Linked DNA regions of Beijerinckia sp. 28-YEA-48. The protein of the gene in region 1 interacts with the protein of each later gene in a pairwise test. Links are inferred from orthologs where the notes say so. Each region holds a gene or a part of one and is shown on either strand. Other genes may lie near its edges. The genes, in order: BLW50_RS24070 and BLW50_RS10145.

Evidence for each region.
Region 2: the proteins of BLW50_RS24070 (region 1) and BLW50_RS10145 interact in binary tests that used the Escherichia coli proteins (3 or more experiments, as listed by UniProt). The link is inferred for Beijerinckia sp. 28-YEA-48 from one-to-one orthologs.

The regions. Positions count from the first base shown.
Region 1 is NZ_FNSI01000001.1:5,134,565-5,141,704, reverse strand. The notes cover bases 2,602-5,536. They hold BLW50_RS24070 (2Fe-2S iron-sulfur cluster-binding protein), read right to left. Parts: upstream 4,262-5,536; coding sequence 3,941-4,261; downstream 2,602-3,940. Other genes in these bases: BLW50_RS24060 (apolipoprotein A-IV repeat region-like domain-containing protein), read left to right, coding at 5,151-5,536; BLW50_RS24065 (Hpt domain-containing protein), read right to left, coding at 4,471-4,866; BLW50_RS24075 (NAD(P)/FAD-dependent oxidoreductase), read right to left, coding at 2,733-3,770; BLW50_RS24080 (Hsp70 family protein), read left to right, coding at 2,602-2,720. In the rest of the region: BLW50_RS24090 (diguanylate cyclase domain-containing protein), read left to right, coding at 1-444; BLW50_RS24085 (DUF2161 domain-containing phosphodiesterase), read left to right, coding at 570-1,301; more of BLW50_RS24080, read left to right, coding at 1,464-2,601; more of BLW50_RS24060, read left to right, coding at 5,537-7,140. UniProt on the Escherichia coli protein: Ferredoxin are iron-sulfur proteins that transfer electrons in a wide variety of metabolic reactions. Although the function of this ferredoxin is unknown it is probable that it has a role as a cellular electron transfer protein.
Region 2 is NZ_FNSI01000001.1:2,143,217-2,150,421, reverse strand. The notes cover bases 1,582-4,581. They hold BLW50_RS10145 (HesB/IscA family protein), read left to right. Parts: upstream 1,582-2,889; coding sequence 2,890-3,273; downstream 3,274-4,581. Other genes in these bases: BLW50_RS10135 (TonB-dependent receptor), read left to right, coding at 4,090-4,581; BLW50_RS10140 (TfoX/Sxy family protein), read left to right, coding at 3,276-3,695; BLW50_RS10150 (SUF system Fe-S cluster assembly protein), read left to right, coding at 2,376-2,774; BLW50_RS10155 (cysteine desulfurase), read left to right, coding at 1,582-2,325. Also shown: Fe-S cluster assembly protein SufD, read left to right, coding at 1-1,093; more of BLW50_RS10155, read left to right, coding at 1,090-1,581; more of BLW50_RS10135, read left to right, coding at 4,582-6,147; BLW50_RS10130 (LysR family transcriptional regulator), read right to left, coding at 6,157-7,044; BLW50_RS10125 (GlcG/HbpS family heme-binding protein), read left to right, coding at 7,188-7,205. UniProt on the Escherichia coli protein: Is able to transfer iron-sulfur clusters to apo-ferredoxin. Multiple cycles of [2Fe2S] cluster formation and transfer are observed, suggesting that IscA acts catalytically.

The DNA.
Region 1 (7,140 bases):
ATCAACGATCTTTTCGGCCACGCGCTCGGCGACGAATGCCTCAAAGAAGCCGCCATACGCCTGAAAAGCATCTGCGGTGAGGGCGATTTCGTGGCGCGCATCGGCGGTGACGAATTCGCCGTGCTGTTGAGCGCCACCTGCGCGCAAACCGACATCGACACAACGGCGGAACGGATCGTCGAAGCCATCAGCCAACCGATCAGATACGCCGACCGCTCGTTTCAAATCGGCGCCTCGGTGGGAGTCGCTTGTGTCGGCACCCGCCAAGCCAGCGAGCTTTTCACCCAGGCCGATGCCGCCCTTTATGCCGCGAAAGCCTCTGGCCGCAACACCTACCGCCTGTTCAGTCCGGCCTTGCTGAGCACCGTGCCCGCGCGCCCAGCCCCGCCAGCCGACGTCGCCAGCTTGGATCGCCGCCGGTTCCGCAGCGCCCGGGTATCCTAGGGCGAAATCGCGACGTGGTAGTTTCAGCCAGCCGGTGATTCGCTAGGCGTGCCGGCCCCAAGCCACGGATCAATTGCCACGGATCACTTGCCACCGATCAATGGCCACCCATCAATGGACTGCCGGTGCCCGAGACCTCGCTCTATCTGCCTGTGAAGCATTTTCTCGAAGACCTGGGCTTCACGGTCAAAGGTGAGATCGGCAATTGCGATCTGGTGGCGCTGAAGGACGGCGAGCCGCCCATCGTCGTCATTGGCGAACTGAAACTGTCGTTCAATCTCGAACTGGTGCTGCAAGCGGTCGACCGCGCCGCGGCCGCCGACGAGGTCTGGCTGGTGGCGCGTACATCCCTGCGTGGCAACGGCCGGGAAAGCGACGCACGTTTCCGCAATCTCTGTCGCCGCCTCGGCTTTGGCATGCTTGGCGTCTCGCAGGCCGGCGATGTCAGTGTCCTCGTCAGCCCCGTAGCACCCATGCCGCGCAAGGATACCCGCAAGCGCGCCCGGCTGGTCGAGGAACATCGCCGCCGCCAGGGCGATCCCGCCGTCGGCGGCAGCACCCGCGCACCGGTGATGACCGCCTATCGGCAGGAAGCTTTGATCTGCGCCGCGGCCCTGGTCCCCGGTCCCCTGCGGCCGCGCGATCTGCGCCCCAACGCGCCCAAAGCCGCACAGATCCTGCGCGACAATTACTACGGCTGGTTCGCGCGCACTGAGCGCGGCATTTATGCCCTGACAGAAATCGGCCATGCGGCCCTGCAGCGCTGGCCGCAAGAAAGACAGAAAGAAAGGCAGCAAGAAAGTTTGAAAGAAAAACACGAAGAAAGACCGCAAGCCGCAGGCCAAAACGGCCGCTGACGAGTTGTCAGGCCACGCCCCATCGGCTAAAGCTCCCGCTCTTTCATTTCCGCGCATTTTCCGCACGCGAACGCGATCCGCTTCGCTTAAAAAATGCGCCTGGCGCCGCCCGCATCAACGAGGCGAGCCGTCAACTCCATTCGGGTGATCATGCAGACGAAAATGGCGCAACCGCGCTATTGCGGTATCGATTTCGGCACGTCGAATTCCACTGTTGCCGTGCCCCACGGCAACGACATCAAGCTCGCGCCGGTCGAAGGCGCGCACGAGACCATTCCGAGCGCGATTTTCTTCAGCTTTTCCGAAGGACCGCTGTTTGGCCGCCGCGCCATCCGTGATTACACCGATCACGAACCTGGCCGCCTGATGCGCGCTCTCAAGAGCATCCTCGGTTACGGCCTGTTTCACGAAAAGACACGGCTGCAGAAACAGAACCTCGCCCTGTCCGATGTGCTGGGCCTGTTCATCGGCCATCTCAAGACGCATGGCGAACAGTTCATCGAGCAGGAACTCGACGCTGTGGTGCTTGGCCGCCCCGTGCAGTTCATCGAGGGTGACGCCGACGCCGACCGGCAGGCGCAGGACGACCTTGAGGCGGCGACACGCAAGCGCGGCTTCAAACATATCGGTTTTCAATTCGAGCCGATCGCTGCCGCGCTCGAATATGAAAGCAGCGTAAGCGCCGAGGAGCTGGTGCTGATCGTCGACATCGGCGGCGGCACCGCCGACTTTTCCGTCGTGCGCGTTTCACCAGAGCGGGCCCGGAAAGCCGATCGCAGCGGCGACATTCTCGCCAATCGCGGTATCCGCATTGGCGGCACCGATTTCGATCGCATGTTATCGATGCATTATGTGATGCCGCATTTCGGTCTCGGCTCGCATTATGGCGAGAAGAAGCTTGAAGTGCCGCGCGCGCTGTTCCTCGATCTTTCGACCTGGTCGCGGATCAACTTCCTCTATAACCAGACGACCCTATCGACGGTGCGTTCGCTGCGGCGGGAATCAGAAGAACGGGAAAAGTTCGATCGGCTCCTGCAGATCCTCGAACAGCACGACGGCCATCGTCTGATCGAAACCGTGGAACGAGCGAAGATCGATCTCACCGCCAACGCCAAAACTACGGTCGATCTCCATCGATTCGTGCCCGATCTCCGCATTGCGCTGAGTCGCATGGGCATGGCCAAAGCAGTCGCGCCGGGTGTCACGCGCATTATCGAGGCGATTTCAGCAACCCTCAAAGACGCGGGCCTGAAGCGCGATCAAATCGACACCGTGTTTATGACCGGCGGCAGCTCGCTGATGCCAGCGGTGCAAAAGGAAGTCTCGCAACTGCTGCAGCGCGACGATCTCGCCTCCGGCGACATGTTCGGCGCCGTCGGCCGAGGCCTCGGTCTCGACGCGCGCCGACGCTTCGCTTGATCTGATCTGTTGTCAGCTCACACCCAGCTTCTTCTGCAGACTCGTCGATGACGTCGTGTACTGGAAGGTGAGCTTCTTATCGGGATAGACGTAGCGATGCGCCTTCTGGGCCGCGAGCGCCACTTCGTGAAAGCCCGAGAGAATGAGTTTGAGCTTGCCGGGATAGCTGTTGATGTCGCCAACGGCGAAAATGCCCGGCACATCGGTCTCGAACGTCTCGGTGCCGACCGGGATCAGATTCTCGTTGAGATGAATGCCCCAGTCGGCGATGGGACCAAGTTTCATCGTCAGGCCGAAGAACGGCATCATCACATCGGCGGCGACGTCACTCGTCTGATTGTCGTTGCCGCGCACGGTGGCATGGGTGAGTACGCCGTCCTCGCCCTTCAAGCCCATCACCTGGCCGATCATCAAATCCATCTTGCCGCTGGCGACGAGTTCGCGCATGCCGTTGACCGAATGCGGCGCGGCGCGGAAATCATCGCGCCGATGCAACAAGGTGACGCGCTCGGCGACCGGTTGCAGATTCAAAGTCCAGTCGAGCGCTGAATCGCCGCCACCGACAATCAGGATACGCTTGCCGCGCATCGCTTCCATCTTGCGCACCGCATAATGGATCGACTTGCCTTCATAGGCATCAATGCCGGCGATCGGCGGCTTCTTCGGCTGGAACGAACCGCCACCGGCGGCGATCATGATCACCTTGGCTTCGAACACCTGATCGCCATTGGTGTGAATACGAAACAGCGGCGCCTCGGGCGTGCCAATCGGCTCAACCTGCTCGACCATTTCGTTGAAATGAAACTGCGGCGCGAAGGGCCCGATCTGCTTCATCAGATTGTCGGTGAGACCCTGGCCGGTGATCATCGGAAAGCCAGGAATGTCGTAGATCGGCTTCTCTGGATAAAGCTCGGCGCACTGGCCGCCGGGCTTGGGCAGAATATCGATGAGATGACATTTGATATCGAGAAGGCCCAGTTCGAACACGGCGAACAGGCCAACAGGCCCGGCGCCCACGATCACGACATCGGTCTTGACCACATCCGGCATGGAATTCTCTCTCCCGTATTGGGCCTATCATTCCCAATACCACTCTCGGCGGAGCGACTAGAAGTGTCGCGTCCTATTTTAACGCTCCAAAGCCATCAATTGCGATTTATCACATAGATTGGGTGTTCAATTGGCGCGCGCCGACGCCAACGCACGATCGTCGGCAGCCCTCAGCCTTGCTGATCGGGGGTCGAGACCTTCAGGCCGTCGATTTCGTTGGTCACCTTGATCTGGCAGGACAGGCGCGAACCGGGGCGCACGTCATAGGCGAAATCGAGCATGTCTTCCTCGATCGATCCAGCCTTTGGCAGTTTTTCGATCCAGGCGTCGTCCACATAAACATGGCAGGTGGCGCAGGCGCAGGCGCCGCCGCATTCCGCATCGATCCCGGGCACATTGTTCCGGATGGCGGTTTCCATCACCGTCGAACCGAGATCGGCCTCGACCGTCCGCGCCGTGCCAGCCGCATCGATAAATGTGATTTTCGGCATAATCCTGTGTCCAAACGTAATCCGGACACTGACGCGCCGGCGCGGTTGCAGAGCATTTTCGAGCGAAATGAAGATCCGTTCGCGTCAGGAAAATGTGTTAAAACAACAGATTAGAACCCAAGCCAGGTTCCAGGCTGGGGTTCTAGACAATCCCGGCCGTTTTGGCGAGGCCTGTTTCTATTTTAATGAAAGAGAGAAGGACGCCGAGCTTACGAATCGGCGAGCAGCCGGCGAATCGCCTGCCGAGCGACATCGACGGTCTTGACCAGCGCCTCGCGCACGGCGGTGATCTGCGTCTCGTCCCGCGTCGAAGCCAGAACGTTTTCATAGTGTTGCGCCGCATTGGCGACCTGGGTGGCGCCGATCGCCCGGGCCGACCCTTTCAGCGTATGCGCCAAATCCAGCCGCCAGCGCCGCTCGGCGCCGCCTGTGTCGCTCGCCAACCGGGCAATGATCTGCTCCGCCTGCCGCTCGAACAATTGCAGCAATTCGATCTCCAGATCCCGGTCGCCGAGGGTCTGGCGCGCCAGGTGAACGAGGTCGATCGGCCGCTCTTCGCCCTGTTCGGCGCCGATGTCCGGTTTGCGCAACACTGAAACGTTCATGGCCTTATCCATTTGATTCCCGTCGGCCAAGCTCCGCTGGCGGGAGCCACAGAGCCGGTCTAGCCGGATATATCGGCACCAATCATGGCAAGTGTTGGCCAGGTAAGTAAAAGGCGCGTTAACGCTGTTTACCATTCCGTGACCACACTGGTTTCAATCCGCCTCCCGGCGCGGTAGATTACCAATTGGTTAATGCGTTTGCGTAGAGTTCCGAGGCCCATCGGTGAACCTTGCGCCTGCGCGCGGCTGAAAAAGCCGATGGATGCGAAGCGAGAGGCGATAGAATGGCCACGAAACCACAGGCTCAGGACCCGGCAGCGGCAGCCCTGTCCGCGATCGAACAGGCCCTGAACCTCGGTCTTGAACCGGAACATGCGACCCCCGCACAGGGGACTCCCTCGTCTTCAGGACCGGAAGCGCCCCAGGGCCTCCCGACGATAGGCAATCTCGCGCTCGACCTCTCGCCGCGACTGCCGTCCGTGAGCGACAACGAGCTTTCGCCGAAAGAGGCCACCAAGGCCAAGGAGGCGCCCAAGGTCGAGCCGCCGAAGATGCAGGCCCCCAAAACAGAGGCTCCCAAGGTGGAAGCGCCCCAGGTGGACGCCCCCAAGGCAGAGGCGCCGAAGGTCGCCATATCGGCGCCGCGGCCAACCACACCCGCCAGCGACACCCCAGCCGCGCAACAAACGGCTACTGCCGAACCGAGCCCGGCGCGCGCGCCGGCCAATGACGACCGCCAGTCGGTCGGCCAGATTCTCCAATCCCTGCAGACGCGCCCGAGCCGCACGCCGCTGACTTTGGCCGTTCTGACCTCGCTCGCCTGGCTCGCCGGTACCGCCTCTTATCTCTATACCTTGTCGCGCGCCGGTGAACTCGCGACCCTCTCCTCAGTCCATGCCGCGATGATCGCGCTGGCGACGGTCGGTCCCATCGCCTTCTTCCTCATCGCCAGCGTGCTGGTGCGCCGGGCGCAGGAAATGCGCCTCACCGCCAATGCCATGTCGCAAATGGTGATGCGTCTCGCCCAGCCCGAGACCTTCGCCGCCGAACATGTGGTGACTCTGTCCCAGGCGATTCGCCGCGAAGTCTCGTCGATGGGCGATGGCATCGAGCGCGCGCTGGCGCGTGCCAGCGAACTCGAAACCGTCATGCGCTCCGAGGTTGCCAATCTCGAACGCTCCCATGCCGACAACGAGCGACGTGTCCGCTCGCTGGTCGACGAATTGGCCTCCGAGCGCGAAGCCATCGTCGGCAATGCCGAGCGCGTGCGCTCCGCCATCGAAGGCGCCCACGAAAACCTGGCCCGTGAACTCGAGACCGCCGGCATGAAGATGGCCGAAGCGGTCAGCGATGCCGGCTCGCGCGTCACCAACTCACTCGGCGGCAAGGCCGAAGAGATCAATCTCACCCTGGGCCGCACCGGCGACGACGTCACCCAGAAGCTGACCACTGCCTCCGGCAACATTTCCACCTCCCTGGCAAGCCTCGGCGCCGACATCGTCGAGCGCATCGGCACGCACGGCAATAATATCGTGTCGAGCCTGACGACGACCGGCGACGGCGTCACCAGCCGCCTCAGCGAATCCTCGGAGCGGATCTCCACGTCGCTGGCGACACTCGGCCAGGACATCGTCGAGAGCATCAACAGCCACGGCACCTCCATCGTCACCAATCTCGCCGACACCGGCGAAGGTGTCGCCCGCCGCCTGACCGATTCGTCCGAACAGATTTCGTCGTCCCTGGCGACACTCGGCGAGAATGTTGTCGAGCGCATCAACAGCCACGGCACGTCCATTGTCACCAGCCTCGCCCAGACGGGCGACGGCGTCACCCAGCGCCTCACCGATTCCTCGACACAGATCACCGAGACCATTTCGACCTTGGTGCATTCGGTGATCGACCAGATCGGCACCCATGGCGACAACGTCGTCTCACGCCTGACCGAAACCGGCGATGGCGTCAGCCAGCGCCTGGCCGATTCGTCCGAGCAGGTGACGAGCTCGATCGCCAGCATCGGCGATTCGATCGTCGGCCAGATCAGCGAACATTCCTCCAACATCCTGAGCCACCTGACCGAGACCGGCGACCAGTTCACCCGCCAGCTCAGCGAAACCTCGCAGCAAGTCACCGGCGCGCTGTCGGAACAACTCAACGGCGTCGACCATCGTCTGCGCACCACCGGCGAAGCCCTCGTCTTCGACATTTCGATCCGTGGCAAGGAAGCGGCCGAACGCATCGAGGAAACCGGTGCATCGATCAGCGACAAGATTTCCT
Region 2 (7,205 bases), 3.0 Mb from region 1 along the record:
GCGCGATGCGCCGCCGCCGTTCGAAGCCTTCACCGACGATCTCGTCGCTGAGGCGATGCGGATGCCGATGGCTTTGACGTTGAAGGATGCGGCGCACGTTCTGTTCGTCAACGGCCGCTTCGTTCGCCATGCCGGCGCGCTGGAAGTGGTCGATGCGGACACTGGCGATCAGCCCGCGGCTGCTGGCGATGCCTATGGCGATGACGGGGCCGTGGCCTTGCATCGTGCCTTCGCCGGGCGCACCACGACTTTGCGCGTGCCGCCGGCCCATCGCAGCGTCGTCCATCTCGATTTCCGCGAGATCGGCGCAGAGGCTTTCTCGACATTTCCCCATCTGGTGATCGAAGTGGTCGAGGGCGCCGATGTGCTCGTCCTCGAAACCCATCGCGGTCCCGATGAGCTCAGCTATCAGACCCACGCGCTGATCGAATTCCATGTCGCGCCGTCGGCGCGCGTCGAACATGTGCGGGTCAATGAAGCGGGCAACCGCGCGCTCAGCCTGTCGACATTAGGCGTCGAGCTGGCCGCGCGCGCCACTTTCCAGTCGTTCTCACTGTCGTCGGGCGCTGGCGTTTCGCGCCATCAGATTTTCCTGCGCAGCCTCGGCGAGCACGCCAAGATTGGCCTCCATGGCGCCACGCTGCTGCGCGACCGCCAGCACGCGGACACGACCCTGGTGGTCGATCACACCGCGCCGCGCTGCGAGAGCCGCGAATTCTATCGCTACATTGTCGATGATGCGGCGACGGGCGTTTTTCAGGGCAAGATCGTTGTGCAGCCCAATGCGCAGAAGACCGACGGCGGCATGAAATCGCAGACCATCCTGCTGTCCGACACGGCGGCGATGAACAACAAGCCGGAGTTGGAAATCTTCGCCGACGACGTGATCTGCGGCCATGGCGCCACCTGCGGCTCCTTGAACGAAAATCATCTCTTCTATGCCCATGCGCGTGGCATTCCGCCGGCCGAGGCCGAGGCGCTGCTGCTCGAAGCGTTCGCTGGAGAAGCCATCGACCGGGTGGGCGATGAACTGGTGCGTGAACAGCTCATGGATAAGGTGCGCGCCTGGCTCGCGCAGCGCGTGAAATCATGAATACGCGGGTGCAGCCTTACGACGTCATGAAAGTGCGTCAGGATTTTCCGATCCTGAACGAGCGTCCCTATGGCAAGCCGCTTGTCTATCTCGACAATGGCGCCTCGGCCCAGAAGCCGCGTCAGGTGCTCGACCGCATGCGCCATGCCTATGAGCATGAATATGCCAACGTCCATCGTGGCCTGCATTACCTCGCCAATGCGGCGACGGAAGCCTATGAGACGGCGCGCGAGCGCACGCGGGCTTTTCTCAATGCGGGCTCGACCGAAGAGATCATCTTCACCCGCAGCGCCACCCAGGCGCTGAACCTGGTCGCCAGCTCCTTCGGTCGGGCCCATATCGGCCCGGGCGATGAGATCGTCCTGTCGATCATGGAGCATCACTCCAACATCGTGCCCTGGCATTTCCATCGCGAGCGCAATGGCGCCGTGCTGAAATGGGTGGGCATCGACGACGACGGCAATTTCCTGCTCGATGAGTTCGAGAAGGCGCTGACGCCGCGCACCAAGATTGTCGCGATCACCCATATGTCGAACGTGCTCGGCACCATCGTGCCGATCAAGAAGGTGATCGAGATCGCCCATGCGCGCGGCATTCCGGTGCTGATCGATGGCTCGCAGGGCGCCGTGCATCTGAACGTCGACGTGCGCGACCTCGATGCCGATTTCTACATCGTCACCGGCCACAAGCTTTATGGCCCGACGGGCATCGGCGTGCTCTACGGCAAGCGCAAGTGGCTGGAAGCCCTGCCGCCGTTCGAAGGCGGCGGCGAGATGATCGAGACGGTGAGCATGGACACCGTCACCTATAACGAGCCGCCGCATCGCTTCGAGGCCGGCACGCCGCCGATCGTCCAGGCCATCGGGCTTGGCGCCGCGCTCGACTATATGGATGGGCTCGGCCGCGACGCTATCCGCGCCCATGAGGACGCCCTGTGCGACTATGCGCTGGAGCGCCTGTCGCGCATCAATTCCCTGCGCATTTTCGGCCGGGCGCGGGAGCGGGGCGCGATCATTTCCTTCGAGATGAAGGGCGCCCATGCCCATGACGTCGCCACGGTCATCGACCGGGCCGGCGTTGCCGTGCGGGCCGGCACCCATTGCGCCATGCCGCTCCTGAGCCGCTATGGCGTCACGTCCACGTGTCGTGCCTCATTCGGTCTGTACAACACGATGGACGAGGTCGATGCTTTGGCCGAAGCGCTGCTGAAAGCGCAGTCCATGTTTTCGTAGCTCTTAGAAAGCCTTATTTTTATAGTAGATCTGCTCGCAGAAGGTGTCCGATGACCAATACCTTGCCCGCCCAGAAGCAGGACAGCGAAGACCAGCCGAACCGGCCGGATCTGACGCTCGATCCGGGCATCCCGCCGGAAGAGCTGGAGCGGCTCACCGAGGATATCATTGCGGCGTTGAAAACCGTGTTCGACCCGGAAATCCCGGTCGATATCTACGAACTTGGCCTGATCTATAAAGTGGCGGTGGGTGAAAGCCGCCAGGTCGAGATCGACATGACGCTGACGGCGCCGGGCTGCCCGGTGGCTGGTGAAATGCCGAAATGGGTCGAGGATGCGGTCTCGACCGTGAACGGCGTGTCCGGCGTCAATGTCTCGATGGTTTTCGATCCGGCTTGGGATCAGAGCCGCATGTCGGACGAGGCCAAAGTCGCCCTCGATATGTGGTGAGGGGCAGTTTTGAACGATGAAAGGTCTAAATCATAGGCCCTGACATCGGCTCAATGGCTCCCTATATTAAGCGTGAGATTCTTTCCCCGGGCCTTGAACCCGGCCGGAGGATGAAATGGTGAATGCAACAGTGGCCGCGAGGCCGAGACCCAAGGTGATGACATTGACGGACGCCGCTGCCGAGCGCGTTCGCGAGATCATGATCCAAGCTGAAACGCCGGTGGCCGCTCTGCGCGTCGGCGTTAAGAACGGCGGTTGCGCCGGCATGTCTTACACGATGGATTGGACCAACGAGATTGGCCGTTTCGACGAAGTGGTCGAGGCCAAGGGCGTCAAGGTCATCGTCGATCCCAAAGCGGTGCTGTTCCTCCTCGGCACTGAAATGGATTTCAAGATCGACAAGCTGTCGTCAGGCTTCGTCTTCAACAATCCCAACCAGACCTCGGCCTGCGGCTGTGGCGAGAGCGTCGCGCTGACGCCGGCCAAGCTCGACGACTGACCATGTCAGGGCAGACGGAACTCGAAGATCTGTTCCGTCCCTTTGGCCCCGTCGCCATCAAGCGCATGTTTGGCGGCCACGGCATTTATGCCGATGGCCTGATGTTCGCGCTGGAAGCCGGCGGCGAAGTCTATCTCAAGGTCGATGCGGAGAGCCTGCCGCAGTTCGAGGCCGCGAGCCTGCCGGCCTTTACCTATGAGACCAAGCACGGTCGGCAACACTCGATGTCTTATTACCTGCTGCCGGCCACGGCCTATGACGATGACGAAGTGCTGAAGCACTGGGCGGCGCTGGGCTTTGCCGCGGCGCGTCGCGCCGGTAGCGCCAAGAAAGTCGCGCCGAAGAAGGCTGTAGCGAAGAAGATCGCGTCGAAGAAGGCCGTTCCGAAAAAGCGGAAAGCCGCCTCGGGCACCACGCGCTAGAGCGCTTCATGCTTTGACGGAACATTGGTGACCGTCATTGCGAGCGCAGCGAAGCAATCCAGGGCCACAGGCATTTCTTGCCGTTTCAGCACATGCCCCTGGATTGCTTCGTCGCTGCGCTCCTCGCAATGACGCAGCGAAATACTCTAGCCCCCTGAGTTCTTTCCGTAGTCCCACGGATGAGGCATTTTGGCCTAAGCTCCAAAATAACGCTCAGACTCTAATTTGATGCATTGACGCTTAAATGTAGCTTTGGCTACATTCGCCGCGCTTGCCAAAGGAGGTCTGTGTGAGGGGCGTGTCGTTTCGTTGTGAGGATGTGCAGAAGCTTTCGCGTTTTTGTCGTCATTTCAGGCCTGAAAAAGCACTGCTGCTTTCAACGCTGATGACCCCGATGATGGAGCCGGCCTGGGCGCAAAGCGTGCAGCTCCCCGAAATCGTCATCGAAGCCGGGCGGCTGTCGTCGCGCGAGGGCGATGGCAAGGACGATCAAGGCAAGCTCACGGTCGTCGAGGGCACTTTCGTTCCGGTGACCGTGGTGAGCCGGGACGAAGTCGAGCGCAACGCCGGCCGGACGCTCGGCGACCAGCTGCAGTTTCAGCCGGGGATCACCACATCAGGCTTCGCGCCGGGCAGTGCCTCGCGGCCGATCATCCGCGGGCTCGACACCTATCGCGTCCGCATCCAGGAAAATGGCGTCGGCGTCCAAGACGCCTCGGATCTCGGCGAAGACCATGCCGTCCCGGTGGACCCGATGGCCATCCAGCAGATCGAAGTCATTCGCGGGCCGGCCTCGCTGCGCTTTGGTTCGGGCGCGATCGGCGGTGTCGTCAGCGCCGTCAACAATCGCATTCCCTTGCCCTCGACGCCCGAGGGTGTGACCGGCCAAACCCGCCTCGGGGTCACGTCGGTCGATCGCGGTGTTGAAGCAGGCCAGAGCGTCACTATGCGGCAAGGGCAGTTCGCCGTGCATTACGATGGCTTTGCCCGACGCACGCAAGACTATCAGACGCCGCTCGGCCGACAGTTCAACAGCTTCACCAATACTCACGGCTTCTCGCTCGGCGGCTCTTATTTCTTCGACAATGGCTTTGTCGGCGCCAATGTCAGCCGCACGAAAAGTCTCTATGGCATCCCCGGCTTGTCTTCCTATGTCGATCGCTCCCGCATCGATATGGAGCAGACGAAACTCTCGCTGCGCGGCGAGCTGCGGCCGGAGGCATCAGTGATCGAAGCGATCCGGTTTTGGGCCGGTGGCTCGCTCTATAGCCATGACGAGAACGGCCTGCAGCCGTTTGGCGGCTTTGGCACCAATCTCACCTTCCGCAACAAGGAATTGGAAACGCGCACCGAAGTGCTGTTTCAGCCCCTGGCGACGAGCCTGGGCGAACTCTCGATCGCGACCGGCGTTCAGGCTGGCATGCAGGAGGTTTCGGCCACGGGCGAGGCGGCGCTTCTGGCGCCGTCCACCACGAAATCGCTTGCTGCCTATGCGTTTGGAACGCTGAGCGTCACCGAGACGACCCGCCTGCAGCTGGCTGGTCGTGTCGAACATGCGTCTATCAAAGGCACGGCGGCGACATTCCCCGGCGATTACCTCGGCGCTTCAGGGATGCCGACAGAATTTGGGATCTCCAAGCAGTTCACGCCGATGAGCGCCAGCTTTGGCATTCTGCAAGACCTGCCACTCGACTTTGTCGCGTCCGCCACCGTGACCTATGCGCAGCGCGCGCCGCGCATCAACGAGCTTGCCTCGAAAGGCGCGCATGATGCGCCCGGCACGTTCGATATCGGCAATCCGAACCTGACCAAGGAAATCGGCAAGACAATCGAGATTGGCTTGCGCCGTGCGGTCGGTCCGTTGCGCTTCGATGCATCGCTCTACCAGACCGCGTTCACCGGCTTCATCTACAAGCGCCTCACCGGCAACAGTTGCGTCGATACGTTCGCCACCTGCGTGCCGGGCATCATTCCCGGCGATCTCAAACAGATTGTCTATGGCCAGCAGGACGCGACGTTTCGTGGCTTTGAAGTGAAGGCGCAATATGACGTCGGAGAGCTTGGCGCAGGGCAGTGGGGTGTCGAGGGCCAGTATGATGTGGTGCGGGCCCGTTTCGCCAATGGCATGGCGGTGCCTCGCATTCCGCCGCAGCGTCTCGGCGGCGGTGTTTTCTGGCGCTCGGACAATTGGTTTGCACGCACCAACTACATTCGCGCCTTCGCGCAGCGGACGATCGCGGCCAATGAAACGCCGACGCCAGGCTATAATCTGCTCAATGCCGAACTGACCTATCGCTATAAGCCGGAGTCTTCCTGGCTCCGCGAGATCACGTTCGGGCTCGTCGGCAGCAATCTTCTGAACGTGCAAATGCGCAATCACGTGTCGTTCCGCAAGGACGAGGTATTGATGCCGGGGCGCAGCGTGCGGGCATTCCTGACCGCGAACTTCTAGAGCATCGACTTAACGGCGCGGTTCCTTGAACACGGCGCAAAGGTCGCGCGCCAGCGGCGAGAGCGCGACGTTGCGGCGCGACAGAATGCCGATGGTGCGGGAGATGCGCGGGCGGCTGAGCGGCAGGATGGCGACATCCTTGGCGTTCAGCGCATCCACCGCGCTTTGCGGCATGATCGTCAGCCCAAGACCTTCGCGCACCAGCCGGAAGGCCGTGATCGTGTGCTGCACCTCATAAGCCCAGTTCGGCGTCTCGCTGCGATTGCCGAGGGCTTGATCGACGATGAAGCGATTGGCCGTCTGCGGATTGACGCGAATGAGCTTCTCTTTGACGAGGTCGCCCCAAGTAATCTGCTTGCGCTTGGCGAAAGCATGGCTCGCCGGGCACACCGCCACATAATCTTCGCTGAACAATGTCTCGGTCACCAGATCATGATTGCCGGCGGCGATAATGGTCAGGCCGAATTCGACGGTGCCATTGGCGACCAGCGCGCCGATCTCGTTGGCCGAGGTATCGACGACGCTGACGGTGACATCGGGATGGCGCGCATCGAAGATCCGCAGCGCTTGGGGCAGCAGATCCATGGCGATGGTTGGCAGGCAGGCAAGCGATAGCTTCTGCCGCTTGACCACGGCCTGAGTGCGAACCCGTTCCAGTTCGGCGTCCATGCCCGCGAGCATGCCTTTGATCTTGGGCAGCAGCGTCGCGCCCTCATCGGTCAGCACGACATCGCGGTGCGAGCGCCGGAACAGCTGCACGCCCAGGCTGCCCTCGAGCTTTTTGACGCGATGGCTGATCGCGGTTTGCGACAGGTTGAGATGTTCGGCTGCCCGCGTGAACGAGGCGAGTTCGGCCACGCCGACAAAGGCTTCCAGGCCGAGCAGATCGATTTTCATGACGGGTTCCCGGAGCGGATTGGCGGAAGCTCCAGTCATGAATTTAATTCATTCATGCTCAAAAATAAACCATTTGATTCATGTCGTAGCGGCATCGATGGTGGCCCTCGTTTCAGCCCAGCCAGAACGTCGAGGGAAGCAGGATGCGCGGCATCACCATG